Regions from separate parts of the Neptunomonas japonica JAMM 1380 genome, predicted to be linked through region 1. Evidence: predicted binding sites of a transcription regulator. Region 1 holds the regulator's gene; each other region holds the start of a gene.

What was found. The regulator sigma-54, encoded in region 1, starts transcription at its own class of promoters, with help from an activator protein. The targets are predictions, from matches to a motif close to TGGCACNNNNNTTGCTNT.
Region 2: a site for sigma-54 is predicted at 1,716-1,733, ahead of NEJAP_RS03525 (flagellar basal body rod protein FlgF). Genes of this name have one in related genera too.
Region 3: a site for sigma-54 is predicted at 3,734-3,751, ahead of fliE (flagellar hook-basal body complex protein FliE). Genes of this name have one in related genera too.

Annotation. Positions count from the first base shown of each region.
Region 1 is NZ_AP014546.1:3,061,708-3,067,391, reverse strand. It holds gene rapZ (RNase adapter RapZ) at 1-619, opposite strand, end outside; gene ptsN (PTS IIA-like nitrogen regulatory protein PtsN) at 630-1,088, opposite strand; gene hpf (ribosome hibernation promoting factor) at 1,101-1,397, opposite strand; gene NEJAP_RS14345 (RNA polymerase factor sigma-54) at 1,441-2,940, opposite strand; gene lptB (LPS export ABC transporter ATP-binding protein) at 3,008-3,736, opposite strand; gene lptA (lipopolysaccharide transport periplasmic protein LptA) at 3,742-4,248, opposite strand; gene lptC (LPS export ABC transporter periplasmic protein LptC) at 4,238-4,774, opposite strand; gene NEJAP_RS14325 (KpsF/GutQ family sugar-phosphate isomerase) at 4,969-5,684, opposite strand, start outside.
Region 2 is NZ_AP014546.1:769,205-774,888, reverse strand. It holds gene flgH (flagellar basal body L-ring protein FlgH) at 1-61, opposite strand, end outside; gene flgG (flagellar basal-body rod protein FlgG) at 119-904, opposite strand; gene NEJAP_RS03525 (flagellar basal body rod protein FlgF) at 923-1,666, opposite strand; gene NEJAP_RS03520 (flagellar hook-basal body complex protein) at 1,786-3,834, opposite strand; gene NEJAP_RS03515 (flagellar hook assembly protein FlgD) at 3,850-4,527, opposite strand; gene flgC (flagellar basal body rod protein FlgC) at 4,594-5,028, opposite strand; gene flgB (flagellar basal body rod protein FlgB) at 5,031-5,441, opposite strand; gene NEJAP_RS03500 (CheR family methyltransferase) at 5,598-5,684, opposite strand, start outside.
Region 3 is NZ_AP014546.1:799,113-804,796, forward strand. It holds gene NEJAP_RS03620 (sodium:solute symporter family protein) at 1-1,163, shown strand, start outside; gene NEJAP_RS03625 (DUF294 nucleotidyltransferase-like domain-containing protein) at 1,245-3,077, shown strand; gene NEJAP_RS03630 (3'-5' exonuclease) at 3,077-3,703, shown strand; gene fliE (flagellar hook-basal body complex protein FliE) at 3,877-4,227, shown strand; gene fliF (flagellar basal-body MS-ring/collar protein FliF) at 4,273-5,684, shown strand, end outside.

The DNA of each region.
Region 1 (5,684 bases):
CGAGCCCTGTGTGTTTTCTAAGTTCAGCTACCCAATATGGGTTGGGTAAAATACGCATATCAAAAACAATATCGACATCCATAGGGACGCCATGTTTAAAACCAAATGATTCAAACTGTAAAGAAAGTGACTGCTCTTTACGTTCAGAAATTCTGAGTTTTATGATGTCACGTAGTTCGTAAATAGATAGTAGTGTTGTGTCTATTCGCAGATCAGCAAGATCAGCAATCGGTTCTAATAATGTGCGTTCATAGTCAATAGAGTCAGGAAGGTTACTGACTAACTCTGCCATCGGGTGGCGTCGTCTTGTTGAGCTGTATCTTTTTAATAGTGTGTCGTGAGAGGCATCAACATAAAGTAGTTCAACTGTGATTTTAGGGTGCTTTTTAAAATCTCGCCAGATGCTCGGCAATTTCTCGAGATTGCTTGATAGGTTGCGAGCATCTATGCACACGGCAATACGGTTGAGCTGTGCGTCATCCTCTAACATATGATCAATTAAGTTTGGCAGTAATTTGGCCGGAAGGTTATCAATACAATAGAAGCCAACATCTTCGAGGGCTTGTAGAGCTGTACTTTTTCCTGAGCCTGATCGCCCACTAATGATCACTAATTTCATAGATCCATCTCTAAATGCGAAACAGTTGAGTAGCAACGTCTAAAAGTTGCTCATTTGAATGTGTATTTCTTAATGTGTCCCGGAACTCCTCCTGACTGAATACTTCGGCCAGCTTTCCGAGCGTGCTTAAGTGGTCGTCACATGCTTCTTCGGGAACTAATAGAAAAAATAATAAATCGACAGGACGATTATCGATCGCATCAAAATCAATGGGCTTGGATAAGTATATAAGTGCGCCAGTGGCCGTTTGGACGTTGGCAAGGCGACAGTGTGGAATGGCCACACCTTCACCTATGCCCGTACTGCCCAAGCGTTCTCTGCCGATGAGGCCGCTAAATACTGCTTCTGCTGAGAGATCACTGTTTGATTCAGCAATGATTTTACTGACAAGCTCAATGATACGTTTTTTGCTTCCTCCTTCAATATTTTGAAGAACTCGCTCTGGTGATAATAGTGACAGAATGGGCATGTGATTTCAGTTTTAAAAGTTACTTATGGCTTTTAGTTTTTCTTTATGTTTGATGACCTGACGATCTAGTTTATCGATCAATCCATCAATAGCAGCATACATATCATCTTGTTCGCTTGTGGCAAAAATTTCACCGCCGGCGATGTGCATATCCGCTTCAGCTTTTTGACGTTGTTTGTCTATGCTTAGTGTAACTTGTACATTAGTAATGTTATCGAAATGTCGTTCAAGCTTCTCAAATTTAGTATGTACATACTCAGAAAGCGGTTCAGTAAGCTCTACATGATGACCTGTAATATTGATTTGCATAGGTATCTCCTTTTAAAACGACGCATGTCGTTATAACTTAATATTAAACCAGACACTTCCTTTCATTAGAAGGAGCAATGCCCATTGCTTCTCGGTATTTTGCAACAGTCCTTCTTGCAACTTTAATTCCTTCTTGGTCTAACAGTTGGGCAATTTTGTTATCACTCAACGGCTTTGCAGTATTTTCAGCAGAAATCATTTTTTTAATGACGGCGCGAATAGCTGTAGAGGACGCAGCGCCACCGTCATTGGTGCTTACATGACTAGAAAAAAAATATTTTAACTCAAAAATTCCGCGCGGAGTGTGCATATATTTTTGTGTGGTAACACGAGAAATAGTCGATTCATGCATTTCTACTGCTTCTGCAATGTCATGTAACACCATTGGCTTCATGGCTTCATCACCATGCTCCAAGAACGCTGATTGGCGCTCAATAATCTGACTAGATACTTTTAGTAGAGTCTCATTACGGCTTTGTAGGCTTTTTATAAACCAGCGAGCTTCTTGTAAGTGGTTTTTAAGATAGGTGTTATCAGCGCTGCTGTCAGCTCGACGAATGAGGTCGGCATAACTCGTGTTAATTTTTAGGTTGGGAGATGCGTCTTGATTTAGTCGTACCGTCCAAACCCCTTGGAATTTCTCTACATATACATCGGGGGTAACGTATTCAGCTTTTGAGCTAGAAATATGAGAACCGGGATAGGGGTTTAGTGATTGTATTAAGAGAATAATAGCTTGTAGTTGAGGCTCTTTTAATCGCAGTTTTCGTAGTAGCTGCTTATAATCCCGTGTTCCTAACAAGTGTATGTATTGTTTGCATAATGTAAGCGCTTGTTGAAGCAGCGGCGTGTCTGGTGGTAATTGGCGCAACTGAATGCTTAAGCACTCACCCAAATCACGAGAGGCAACGCCTGGAGGGTCAAACTGTTGAATCCTGTGTAATACTGCGTCTACTTCATCGAGTTCAGACTCGGCAAATAATGTAGGTTCGCTCTCTTTAAAGTGTTCAAGAATTTCTTCTGTAGAGGAGCGCAAATACCCTTCGTTATCGATGCCGTCAATAATTGCTTCAGCAATTAAGCGGTCTGCCGGGCTCATTGGCGTTAAATTTAACTGCCAGTTAAGGTGGTCTTGCAGTGTTTCTTCTGCCGTGTCGTTAGATTCAAAAAAAGAATCATCATCTCGCTGGCTACTGCTTGTTCCTGTTTGATACGTGTCTTCCCAAGAGGAGTCTGTGCTGAGTTCAGAGGGAATGTTGTCGCTCCACTGATCTTCAGCTGAGTTCTCTATGCTCTCGTTGCTTGATGTGCTGGATTGGGCGAGGTTGTTATCTTCACTTGGAGTGGTTATTTCTTGCTGTACTTCGGGTTGATGCGTTTCATCGAAATCATCACTCGTTTCGAGCATCGGGTTACTGTCCAGTGCCTCCTGTATTTCATGTTGGAGGTCGAGTGTCGACAGCTGCAACAAACGAATAGCTTGTTGTAGTTGAGGGGTCATTGTCAGGTGCTGACCCATTTTGAGTTGCAATGATTGCTTCATATAACTACAAGGTTACTCCAATAGGGCAGTTCATATAACTTAGAATGTGAAATTTACAATGTGATGTTCAAAGTGTAAATGTATGTCCTAAGTAGGCTGCTTTTACTTGTTCATTTGAAAGTATCTCTTCTGGTGTTCCTTGAGCAAGAATAACGCCTTCACTAACAATATAGGCTTTTTCACAAATATCGAGTGTTTCTCTCACATTATGGTCAGTAATTAAAATACCAATACCTTTGGATTGTAGGTGTTTTATAGTGTGTTTTATGTCATTTACAGAGATGGGATCAACGCCGGCAAATGGTTCGTCTAATAGAATAAAGGTAGGTTCGGAGGCCAACGCTCGGGCTATTTCTACACGCCGGCGTTCGCCGCCAGATAGGCTCATGCCTAAGCTGTCGCGTAAGTGTGTGATGTGGAATTCGCTTAGGAGGCTTTCTAGCTTCTCGTTACGCTGCGCTGTCGAGAGTTCTTTTCGCATCTCTAGTATGCCGAGCAGGTTATCTTGTACGCTAAGTTTGCGGAAAATGGATGCTTCCTGTGGGAGGTAGCCTATTCCTTTTCGGGCGCGTTCATGCATCGGTAGTTGTGTGACGTCATCGCTATTGATACGTATAGCGCCTTTGTCGGTATTAACTAACCCCACAATCATATAAAAACAGGTGGTTTTTCCCGCACCGTTTGGACCTAGAAGTCCAACGATTTCACCGCTGTTAACTTCCAGGGAGACATCGCGAACTACCTGTCTCTTTTTGTATGATTTTGCTAGATGTAAAGCCTGAAGAAGAGTGTTCATCTGTACTAATTGGCCTTAGGCTGAATAATCATTTTAACGCGTTGTCCCGAGGACCCAGATCCACTATATGCGTTGACGATGGCTTTTTTCATTTGGTAAACGATACGCTCGCCGCTAAATGTGTCTCTATCTTGTTCTACGCGTGCTTGGCCCGTTATAGTGACGGTTTGTTCAGCAATTTTATATTCTAATTTTTCGCCAAATGCGTTAGTAATCGGCTGATCTTTTGAGGGCCTTTGGCGAAAGTTGGCAGGGCTTCCCGTGGCGATGATTAGGTTAATATCATCCTTTTTTCGATATAGGTCGACCTTGGCTGCTCGAATCTCCATGCTGCCTTGGGTCATCAGGACATTGCCTTTGTATGTTGTTGTACCTGTGTTGTCGTCAATGCGAGCACTGTCTGCACTTATATGAATAGGCTGCTTTCGATCAGTCGGGAGCGCAAAGCAAAATGAGCTGAACAATGCACTTATAAGCAGAAAGAGCTGTATTAATGATCTGTTATTTAGCATGGAAAGTGCCTTTTACATCAGAAAGTAGTTCCGATGTATTCATTTTATAGTTAATAATCATGCCCGTAGCTGTTGTGATATTGGATTGCTGGGTGATCTCCACGGGCGCGTTAGTCTTTGCCGTTCCTTGAGCTTGGTAGAGACTCAGGCTTGATGTTCTTAACACACTTGGTATCGGGCTTGTTGGATTATGCGTGACGATAACTTGTTCAACAAGGTCGAAGCGATCGATATTATCATAAGCAATGCCTGAAAGGCTTTCGCTAGTTAAGCGAGGGCTATTCTCAGCCATTAAAGTAATGTGGGGTTGTTTGAGTGTAGTGCGTTTTGCTCTTGGGAAGTGGTTAAGCTCGTTTGCCTTAAGCGTACGTAGAAGCTCTCCATCTTTATTGAATTCTTTACTTGAAGCGGATTTCATAAAGTAATCAACGCCACTGATTATTTCCGCTTCAGAGGCGTCTTCTATATTCGAATCGGAGCTAATAATCCAATAAAGAAAGAGAGGGAACAGCAGCAATATTGCCAAAAATATCCTGGTTTTGCTGCGCGTCAGTAACATGCTTACAAGAACCTCTCATAAGCACACTCTAATTGGCTTTTAGCCTCAAGAGTTGTTTTGCAAAATTCACGAGCCACGCAAGCCGTCATTGAAGTAGAGTGGGCAGTCGCTTCCTGAATTTCAATTGATGCTTTTAGTGTAGGGCTCTTCATTTTTTTGCATTAAATAACCCCTGCTTTAAGCATGTCGTGCATATTTAATGCGCCGGTTGGGCGATTCTTGTCATCGCATATGATTAATGCGTTGATTTTTTTGTCCTGCATGATTTTTAACGCTTCGGCGGCGAGCAAGTCACCAGAAATAGTGGTGCACTGATGTGTCATCACTTCTTCAATGGCTGTTGTTTTGAGATTTAATTCTTGATCAAGTGTGCGTCGTAAGTCACCGTCTGTAAATATGCCTATTAGTGCTCCCAATTCATTTACCACAGTTGTCATGCCTAAGCGTTTTTCAGTTACCTCAATAAGCGTGTTATTGATGGTAGTGCCATGCTGAACAATAGGAATATCCGTACCTGAGTGCATTATATCTTTGGCTTTCAGTAATAGCTTTCTGCCTAGGCTTCCGCCGGGGTGTGAAAATGCAAAGTCCTCGGCACTAAAGCCTTTTGCTTCTAGTAGCGCAATAGCTAACGCATCGCCTAATACTAATTGTGCCGTCGTGCTTGATGTAGGAGCTAGTCCTAGTGGGCAGGCCTCTTTTTCTACACCAATATGTAAATTTGCATTAGCGGCTTGAGATAGCGTGGATTGTGGATTAGCCGTAATACTAATAAGCGGCGCACCCATGCGCTTGATTAATGGCAATATAGTTACAATTTCAGATGTTTCGCCTGAGTTTGAAAGTGCCAATACGACGTCGTTAGAGGTGAACATGC
Region 2 (5,684 bases), 1.8 Mb from region 1:
GCTTATTAACACAACCAACCATAAACGCAGATACGATGGTAACTAGCACAAAGCGTTTCATTCTTATTTTCCATGCTTTCATTTTTATAGACTTCACACACACAAAAACATCAGCTAATTACAGCTGCTGCGAAACATAAGAGAGCATTTCATCGGCAGTAGAAATCACTTTAGAGTTAATCTCATAAGCACGCTGTGTCGTGATCATATTCACCAGTTCTTCTACAGAGTTCACGTTCGACCCCTCCAGCATTCCTTGGCGCAGAATTCCGGTACCCGCTTCGCCCGGTACTGCTATTTGAGGCGCACCACTTGCTGCTGTTTCAATAAATAAGTTTTGCCCGATTGCCTGCAAACCTGCTGGGTTCACAAAATCTGCTATTTCTAGCTGGGCAAGCTGGACTGGCGTAGCACTTCCTGCAACGACAGCCGTCACTGTTCCATCAACACCTACAGTAAAGGTCTGTACTTCAGCTGGTAACGTAATCGCAGGCTCAACTAAATAACCCTCTGTAGTTACCAGTTCATTATCAGCATTAACATGAAACTGGCCATTACGCGTATAACCAAGTTCTCCACTAGGCATGGTTACTTGAAAAAAGCCTCGTCCATTAATAGCGACATCAAACGGCTCTTCGGATACCTGCATTTCGCCTGTTTGAAATAGTTTTTGCGTACCTACGACACGCACACCATTACCTAGCTGCAACCCTGTTGGTAGCTGAGTACCTTCAGATGAATCGGCACCTGGCTGGCGTTGCACTTGATAAAGTAGATCTTCAAAAACAGCACGGTCTTTCTTAAAACCAACCGTACTGACGTTTGCCAAGTTATTAGAGATAACTTTCAGCTGAGTATCCTGTGCTGACAAACCTGTTTTAGCGACAAAAAGTGCACCGTGCATTGCTATCTCCTAATACTGCTAACTTAACTGAAGAATTTTTGCCGCAGCTGTAGAGTTATCTTCTGCGGTTTTCATCATTTTTATGTTCATTTCAAACTGTCGTGACAAGCTAATAATACTGGTTAGCTCATTGACAGCATTTACATTACTGGACTCTAAATAGCCTGAACGCAGCTTAAGCGCTAAGTCTGGTGGCTGAGGAAGGCCATCATCTACATGCATCAAACCATCTACACCTTTATAGATAGATTGTTCATCAAGTTTCACTAGCTTAATACGGTCAACGACAGCCAACTCAGCGGCGGCTTCTCCTAATGGGCGGATAGTAATAGTGCCATCTGAACCAATATCAACTTTCTCGGCAGCAGGAATAGCGATCGGGATGCCGCCATTACCCATTACCGGCAAACCACTGCCCGTTACGAGCTGATTAGCGGCATTGAGCTGCAGCTCGCCTGATCGGGTATAGGCCTCTTTGCCATCGGCCCCAATAACGGCTAACCAACCACCTCCATCGATAGCAACATCGAGTGTTCGCCCTGTTTGAATGAAAGTCCCTGTTGTTGTATCGGTTGCCGGTCTTTCCGTCATTGCATAAACACGTGTAGGCAAGCCTTCGCCAAACACTTGCATTGAGCGGGCTTGAGCCAAATCTGTCTTAAAACCAGTCGTGCTCACGTTAGCCAAATTGTTAGCATGAGCTTGTTGTGCAAGCATATTTTCTCGTGCACCGCTCATCGCTATAAAAACAACTTTATCCATAACTTCATCCGGAATTTTGTGGTTGCCGTACCTATTCGATATATTGTTAAATGCAAACTACATGCCAAAAAAAAGAGCCGCATAAGCGGCTCTTTTTAACAAGCAAAATAACGTAGAAATTAGATCTGCAAAATCGACTGCGTTACCGTATTCAAAGTTTCAAGTGTTTTAGAGTTTGCTTGAAAGTTACGCTGCGCTTCAATCAATTTCACAAGCTCTGCAGATAAATCAACATTGGACTGCTCTAAAGCAGCAGAGCGAAGCAAACCATTCAAACCAGTTCCCGGAGGATTCATTAAAGCGCCACCAGATGCCAATGTTGCCGACCACTCAGTATCACCACTTGGTTGCAAACCTGCCTGATTTTCAAAAGATGCGATAGCAACCACACCAATTTTAAGCTCTTCACCATTACTAAAAGCCGCAATCATATCGCCCGTTCCACTGAACGAAACACCAATAAGATCACCCTTTGGATAACCATCTTGATCTGAGGCTTTTATAATAGAGTCAGATGCAAACTGTGTAGAACCAGCTAAATTCAATGTAATTACATTATTTGGGTTAGCTGGATCAGCTCCTTTAATTAACAGATCAGGCACGGCTGCACCCGTACGTACTTCTTCGCCATTAACCGATGAAAGAATACCACTGGTTGGGTCAAATTTAATCAGAATAGGACCTGGCTCAGTAGCCGACCCATTACCTGGATCATTTGCTTTACCCAAATCAAGCGCTTCATCACCATTTAGATATGCATAAACACGATAGACGCCATCATAAGAGTTATCACCCGGCTCAGTAAAGTGCGCATCTAAAGCACCACCAGCAACACTATCAGCGGCAAACAGTTGCGAGACATTGTCATCAAAAACACCTACAGAAACAGAGTTCAAAGAGCCCGGGGTTACTTCTGGTTTATACTCAACACGTAATGCACCATTGGTACCCTGATCAGCATCCCAGCTTACTGACTGAATAAGCGGGTTCGCTTCAATGATATCTGACTCACGATCACGAATCGCTAAAGCAACCAGCTCAGCACTCATGCCTCCAGTCCCAGTAGAGATATCTATATCTACACCAGCAATTTTAATATTGAATGTATTGGTTGGGAAATTGGCGGCATTAAACTCGAAGTATTGTTTCTCATTACTCGAAACAAAACCTGTCGTATCCGTTGCAGTAGGAACTAATGAAGCAGGCGTCGCCGCATTATCAGTCACAACTAAGTCACCAAACTCAAGCGAATCTGCACGAGTAATAATTTTCAGCTCACCAGAACCCGCCCCATCAGGGTAATACTCAACAGCAAAAATCCTTGGGTCTGTTTCTTGAAGATCTTTAAGAACTGGGTCCTGAAGTCTCCAAATTTCTTGGTTATTTCCCGTAGGACCTTTTGCCGTCGTCGTAACTTGAGCAAAACCCGCTGCTGCGGTTGGCACCCCTACTGCCAAAGCCACTGTTATCGCCGGAGCACCTGAAATCAGCACATCACTAGCAGGGGCCGTTATATATTTTTTATACTCTTGTTCGGGACGCTGCTCAACCATATTGTATTTTACGGTATGCTCGTTACCTAAACTATCAAACGTACGCACTGTTGTACTGTAGGTGTAAGAGCCTGCTTTATCTTTATCATAATTCGGCAAAAGTGTTGTTGAGTCTTCACGATCATCAATATTGAAAGCAAGATCCATGTCGCTGGTTGCTTTGGGTGGGTACTCTTTTTGAGTTACTGCCAAATCACCTATGGGCAAGCGATTTTCTTTATCGTCCAGCCCGTATCCCTGCAAACGCTTACCATCTTTAGAAACGACATAGCCTTCTTTATCAAGTTCAAAGGCACCAGCACGCGAATAAGTTATACCGCCTTGCTGATCATCTAACTGAAAGAAGCCAGAGCCATTAATCGCCAAATCAAGATTATTGTTGGTAAACTCTAGCGTACCAGAGCTAAAGTCCTGCGCGATATTCGATACAGTGACACCTGACCCTGGGGTATTACTACTTCCCGAGCCCACAACAGATGCAGTATAGATATCACCAAACTCTGTTCTGGATGACTTATAACCTACTGTACTAGAGTTCGCTATATTATTACCTGCGACATCAAGCATGGTCGATGATGCTTTTAATCCTGTAACCGCGATATTAAAACCCGCCATGACTATTTCCCCTCATTAACCTATTTGCTTGATGTCACTCATATTCACTGTTCCGGCACCTGTATTCACTTTCATACCAATACCGTTTTGCCCCAAGGTAACACTGTCAACTCGATGGCCAATATAGCTTTCGGTAGGCTTATAAACGCCTTCCGAATCTGTCGCTTCCACCACGACTTTGTACTCACTTTGAGGGTCTCTATTTCCCACATTCCAACCGAAGTTATGATCACCCGCTGCTACAGACTTCATCTCCCAAGTATCTACAACATCTCCTACCGAATCGTAAACCGAGACCCGCACGCCCTTGGCGCTTTCAGGAAGCGTGTACACACCTTCGATAATGCCCCGACTATCTAGCATCGCCTTATCGGTTTTCACAAAAGCTGTTTGTCCTACCATTGACGATGCTTGTAAAGCCGCCTGACTGGTTAACAAAGCACTGCTCATATCAGACATCGTAGTATTGAGGTTATTAATACTCTCAACAGAGCTCATGTTTGAAATTTGCTGCATAAAGTCAGCAGTATCAGCAGGGCTGGTAGGATCCTGATTTTTCAACTGAGCAATCATCAGCTTCATGAACATATCGCTATCTGTTTCAGACTGCGATTTGGCTGTAGATGATGCTTGATTACTTTTGTTTATTTGCTCATAAACCGACGTTGCATTTACACCGTTGATATCAGCCATATCATGACCTCAACTCTTTAATTGCGGCCAAAACTCACTTGACCAGGTTAGTATTTGTTTAGCCGCTCACTGCCCCAATGTCAGAGCTCGTTGCACCATCTGTTTTGCGGTATTCATAATTTCGGCGTTAATTTGAAACGATCTAGAGGCTGAAATCATATCTGCCATCTCTTCAACTACATTAACATTAGGGTAATGTACGTAGCCTTTTTCATCAGCCAAAGGGTGACTTGGCTCATACGCCGTACGAAGCGGAGCCTGACTCTCAACGATGCCTGCCACATGCACTCCCTGGCCAGGAACCAACCCAGTATCGGTATCAGTCACCTGCTCAAGTGAAGGCGCTTGCAATTCAAAAACAGGCTTACGTGCTCGATAAGTTTCACCAACACTGGAGCTCACACTATCGGCATTAGCCATGTTACTCGCTGTTGTGTTCAGACGAATGGTCTGAGCACTCATCGCTGAACCCGCTATATTAAATATATTTGCCAATGACATGATTAATTACCCTTGATAGCGCTAGATAGGCCTTTAAATTTGCGATTTATAAAATCAAACGATGCTTGGTAGCCTAAAGCGTTTTCTGTATAACGAGCCATCTCCTCCTGAACATCAACTGTATTTCCATCAACAGATGGCTGAGTCGGTGTACGAAATAATAACTCGGCAGCATAATCCGGATGAATGACGGCATCTTGATGCGTTGCATTGGTATTAACCATTTTCAGAGGTGCTTGATTCTGCTGAGCACCTTGAACACCTTGCAGCACACTTTTAAAGTCGATATCACGTGCTTGGAAGTTTGGCGTATCGGCATTGGCAATATTATTAGCAATCACTTCTGCACGCTTTGAGCGCAGCCCAATTGCGTCTTCATGTATTCCTAATGCTTTATCAAAACTAATCGCCATACGTCACCTCTCACTGTGTAGAGAGAATAAAGCAATCTCTATGCCAAACAGCAGAAAGCGCCACAGAGCCATGAAATACGGGGGGAGTTAAAGGTATATTTTTGACAGACATAAAAAAGCGGCACTTGATTGCCGCTTTTCTTTGCCGCTATGAAGCTAAATAGCTTGGTAAATAATACCCGGGCGGCAATGAATCATTTTGTAACAGTCAGACAAACCAGGTAGAGATTCAGATGCACCTAA
Region 3 (5,684 bases), 1.8 Mb from region 1:
AGTCAGTTCTAGCTACTCTGGATCAGCTATCTTTGGATCTTGGTTTTGCTCAATATACCGCGGGTAAGAAGTCGACCTTTGATATCTTCTGTCTAACAGTTGCATTGATGTGTGGTACTGCAGGTCTTCCGCATGTAATTGTACGCTTCTTCACAGTTCCTCGTGTAAAAGATGCGCGTACTTCTGCTGGTTATGCGTTGATTTTCATCGCATTGCTTTACACAGCTATTCCAGGTGTTGCTGGTTTTGGACGTGTAAACCTAATCCAAACGCTTAACGGTCCTGATAACGCAGGTACTGAGTATGCTGAAATTCCTTCTTGGTTTAAAAACTGGGAAAATGCTGGTCTGCTAGGTTGGAATGACCGTAACGGCGATGGCAAAATTCAGTATGCTGCGGGTGCTGCATTTGATGGTAAAAAAGGTAAGCCTTCATATGCTGAAGGTGATGAGCGTGGTGAGTTTGGTCAGCGTTTAGCAACTAATGCTAAGACTGATGCTGGCTTCGATGCGGCAAAACAGCCTTTTGCTAACGAAGTATATGTTGACCGTGACATCATGGTACTGGCTAACCCAGAGATTGCTCAGCTTCCTGCTTGGGTAATTGCTTTGGTAGCAGCAGGTGCGGTAGCAGCGGCACTATCTACAGCAGCAGGTCTGTTGTTGGTGATTTCGACTGCCATTGCGCATGACTTGATGAAGAAAACCATCAACCCTAATATCAATGATAAGCAAGAGTTGATGTACGCTCGTCTAGCGGCTGTTGTGGCTATCTGTATTGCCGGTTACTTCGGTATCAACCCACCAGGGTTTGTGGCACAGGTAGTGGCGTTGGCATTTGGTATTGCGAGTGCTTCGGTATTCCCAACTCTAATGCTAGGTATCTTCTACAAGCGTATGAACACTCAGGGTGCAATCGCTGGTATGTTGGTTGGTCTGATTTCTACTGTTGGATACATGTGGTACTTCGTATTTGGCGGTGGTAACAGTGCTGACTACTTCATGGGTGTAAGCCCGGGTGGATTTGGTGCAATCGGTATGGTGCTTCACTTTATCGTCGCTATCGTTGTTGCTTCAATGACTCCTCCTCCATCTGAAGAGATGCAGAGAATTGTTGAAGATCTACGTATTCCACGTGGTGCTGGTGAAGCTCACGCTCACTAAAATTTGAGATAACACTCAAAATTCAGAAGGGCGCATCAGCGAAGGTTGATGCGCCCTTTTTAGTCATTAAGGAGAATAATTATGCCTTCATCTTTCAATATGGATAATCTGCCCTTTAGCTTGCTGGATGAAAGGGAGCAGGCTTTATTGCGACAAACTCTGGATATAGGCTATTTTCAGAAAGATGAAGTGATTATGCAGGCCGGTTCTGTACCAGAGGGTGTGTATGTTGTTCTAAAAGGCAAAGTTTCAGAAAGCGAAGTGCATGCAGGGGAAGCCGATAGGCAAGAGCATATTTATGTTCATTATGAAAATGAAGATTACTTCGGTGCTTGGTCTGCAATTAAAGGTAATGCAATACACAACTTCATCGCTGAAGTTGAAACTATTTGTCATATTATTCCAACGAAAACCGTATTAGATCTAGTATCAACTAATTCATCATTTGCTGACTATTTTCAGCAAAACCTTGTGGCTAAGGCTGAGATTGTTGAGCAGCATGGTGACTCGCAAGATATGGCTGAGTTTATGTTGGCTCAGGTCGGTGAGGGGGTGATGCGCGCCCCGCTAATAGTGGATGAAGCCTCTACTATTAAAGCAACCACCGTTATGATGCGTGAAAAGAAAGTCGATTGTGTTCTTGTTAAAAAGGGAACGCGATATGGGATGGTAACCGGAACTGATTTATTAAACGCTGTTGTTCTGAATGAGTGCTCTATCGATACCGCTGTTGCAGAGATAGCTACATACCGTTTGATAAGTGTTCATCCTAACGATTATCTATTCAATGCATTGATTATCATGACACAGCAACAGATCGAACGTGTTGTTGTTATGCGTGAAAATGAGTTGATGGGTATTGTTGATTTGACCGATGTGTTGAGTTTCTTTTCAAGTCACTCGCATGTTATTGGTTTGCGTATTGAGCGAGCAAAAACATTGGAAGACCTGCATACCGCTGCGCATGGTCTGAATGATTTAATTAAGTCTTTGGTTTCACAAGGTGTTAAAGCGCGTTTTGCTATGGATCTTTTGGCGGCAATGAATGGCCGCATAATGGCCAAGCTATTTGATTTAATGGTTCCTGCAGATATGCAGCCGCATGTATGCTTGATTGTTATGGGGTCTGAAGGGCGTGGTGAACAAGTTATGAAGACAGATCAGGATAATGCCATTATTTATCGTGATGGTCTTGCTTGGAAGGACATGCAAGAAGTAATGAACAGTTTCTCTAAGCAGCTGATGGAGTTTGGCTACCCTCCTTGTCCTGGTAATATTATGGTGTCAAATCCAGAATGGGTTAACTCTCTAGGGGATTGGACTCAGAAAATGTCTTCTTGGTCAGTCAGTTGGGCAGAGCAGGATCAAATGAATCTTGCTATAGCGGTTGATGCTAAACCTGTTGCAGGAAACCCCGCACTATTTAAAGCGGCTCGTAATTGGTTCTTTAAGTCGTTAAAAAATAATGATGCTTTTTTCTCCAATTTTGCAAAAGTGGCCTTGGAGTTTAGTACGCCGTTAACTTTTTTTGGGAACTTGAAAGATCGCGGTCAGCTTGATGTTAAAAAAGGCGGTATCTTCCCGATAGTGCATGGCGTTCGCACGATGGCGCTTGAGCATAAGATACTTGTCACTAATACGTTTAAGCGTTTAGAGGCTCTCGTAGAAGTGGGGGCGATGACTGATAAGCACTCTAAAGATCTTGCTGAAGCATTAGGCTTGTTTATTCAGTTGCGATTGCGTCAGCAAATCAAGCGTGCCGAGGAGGAAGAAGCAGGTGTTGATCTAACGCCTAATACCCTTGATTTGCAATCTATGAATAAAATGGAAAGAGATTTATTGCGAGATGCTTTTCATATAGTTAAAGGGTTTAAGAAGCATCTGGAGTTGCATTACCACTTAGGGAGCCGTTAATGATTATCCCAAGAACAATAAGAAGAATGAAAGAAAAGATGGGGCATAAATCTGGACCATATGCTCACCTGTTTGAGCCTTATGATGGTGATGAGGTTGTGTCATTAGATTGTGAAACAACAGGACTAGACGTTAAGAATGCCGATATCATTTCTATTGGGGCGGTTAGGGTAAAAGGTAATAAAGTTTTAACCAGCGAGCGGTTGGATATTAAGTTAAAGCCACCGAAGACTCTTACGGGCGACTCCATTAAGATACATAAAATTCGAGCTGTCGATTTAGAAGACGGGATTGAGTTAGAGGAGGCGCTTGAGCAGGTTTTAGCTTTTGTTGGAAATAGGCCTATTTTGGGTTATTACGTTAATTATGATATTAGAATGTTAGACAAATTTATCCGTCCTAAATATGGATTTGGTTTGCCGTGTAAGGCGATAGAGCTATCTCATGTTTATCACGATATTATAAAGTGGCGTATGGTGGGTGGGAATGTTGATCTTCGGTTTGATACGATCTCCAAAAAGCTAGATATCCCTATACTTGAAAGGCACACGGCATTGGGTGACGCTATCACTGTCGCATTAATGTATGTCCGATTGAAATATGGAGACCCGCCAGAAGTGGGGTAAGTTAACAGTATGTTAAATAAAGCGAGCTTTTGGCTCGCTTTTTGCATTTTAAATTATGCTGGATAATAATAAGTAATAAGTGCCATAATAATGACGTTCCATAAAGTTGATACGCTTGTTTAATAAGTGAATACTTTGTTTGATGTCAATAAAATGCCGTATTGGGGCGTGAGATGATTGAACGAGCAGACATAAATAATGTGCTAATGCAGATGAGGTCGTTAAAGGCAGAAGCTCAGCAAGGTGTTATCCATGTTGATAAGCCTGCTTTTAAAGCTGATCCAGTGCGCGCTGTTGATGGTGAAGGCTTTGGTGATTTGCTTAAAAATGCCATTGATAAAGTAAATGATACTCAGATGGAAGCTAGTCGTATGGCTACAGCGTTTGAACAAGGCGACCCACGAGTTGAATTAACTCAGGTAATGATTCAAATGCAAAAAGCCAGTGTGTCGTTTGAGGCAATGACTCAGGTTCGTAATAAGCTCGTTACTGCTTATGAAGATGTTATGAAAATGCCAATGTAATAATGAAAAAATATTTGGCTTTACTGTTTTATGGATAACAATACGATGGCTTTACAAACTAATGATGGTGGATTGATGTCGGGCTTTAATAAGCTGACAATTTTGCGCCAGTTTGGTTTGATGGTGGGGCTTGCTGCGAGTATTGCTATCGGCTTTTCTGTCGTTTTATGGTCAAAATCTCCCGATTACAGAGTTCTATTTTCTAATCTTGAATTTGTAGATGCCAATCAGGTTATCGAACAACTACGTTTGTACAATATTCCTTATAAGTTTGAAGGCGATGGCAGGGCTGTGCTCGTGCCTAATGAGTATGTTCACCAGGCCAGGCTTAAGCTAGCAGCAGAGGGGTTCTCTGCAGATAAAACGGTTGGCTTTGAAATAATGGATAAAGATCAAGGTCTAGGCGCCAGTCAGTTTATGGAGAATGCTCGCTATCGACGTGGTTTAGAGGGTGAGCTTGCTAGAACGATAGCCAGTATGATGGCTGTTAGAGGTGCGCGTGTGCACTTGGCAATACCTAAGCAGACTGTCTTTGTTCGAGATCAGAGAAAAACCAGTGCTTCAGTTTTTCTAGAGATATTTGCAGGGCGAAAGCTGGAACGTGGCCAAGTGGCTGCTATCGCTAATTTAGTTGCCTCTTCAATTCCTATGCTAGATGTTAAAGACGTAACAGTGGTTGATCAGCGGGGGCAGTTGTTAAATTCTCGTGATGAAGATGAGGATGTTGTACTAGCAGCTAAGCAGTTTGAGTACGCTCGCAAAGTTGAAGAAACTTTGCTTAATAGAGTTAATAGTATTTTGCTGCCAGTGGTAGGGCAGGGGCGTTTTAGAGCAGAAGTGTCGGCTGAAATTGATTTTACGTCTATTGAACAAACAGATGAGCTATTTAATCCAGATTTGCCTGCATTGAGAAGTGAGCAGACACTTGATGAAAATAAAGTAGGCGCTGCTGCATCAAGAGGTATTCCTGGTGCGCTATCTAATCAGCCACCTGGCCCTAGTTCTGTGCCTGAAGTGGCTGATGGTGGTGGGGCTGCTGCTGGAGGGTCTTCGGTACCTGGGAGTAATCGCAAGCAAGCAACTCGCAATTTTGAACTGGATCGCTCTATTTCTTATACCAAACATCAAAGTGGTCGTGTCGGGCGTTTGTCAGTTGCTGTTGTTGTTGATGACCTTATGTCCATTAACCCTGAAACTGGGGAGGCAGCTAAAACGCCGTGGGCTGCCAATGAGTTGGAGCGATTGAGAATTCTTGTTAAAGACGCTGTTGGTTATGCTGCGGTGAGGGGAGATAGTGTCAATGTTATTAATTCACCATTTGTGGCTGAGCAGCCATTTATAGAAGAAGAGATACCTATTTGGATGGAGCCTTGGGTATGGGATATTGCAAAGCAAGTAGGCGCTGTCTTGTTTGTGTTGTTAATGGTTTTTGGAATATTGCGACCCATACTTAAAAG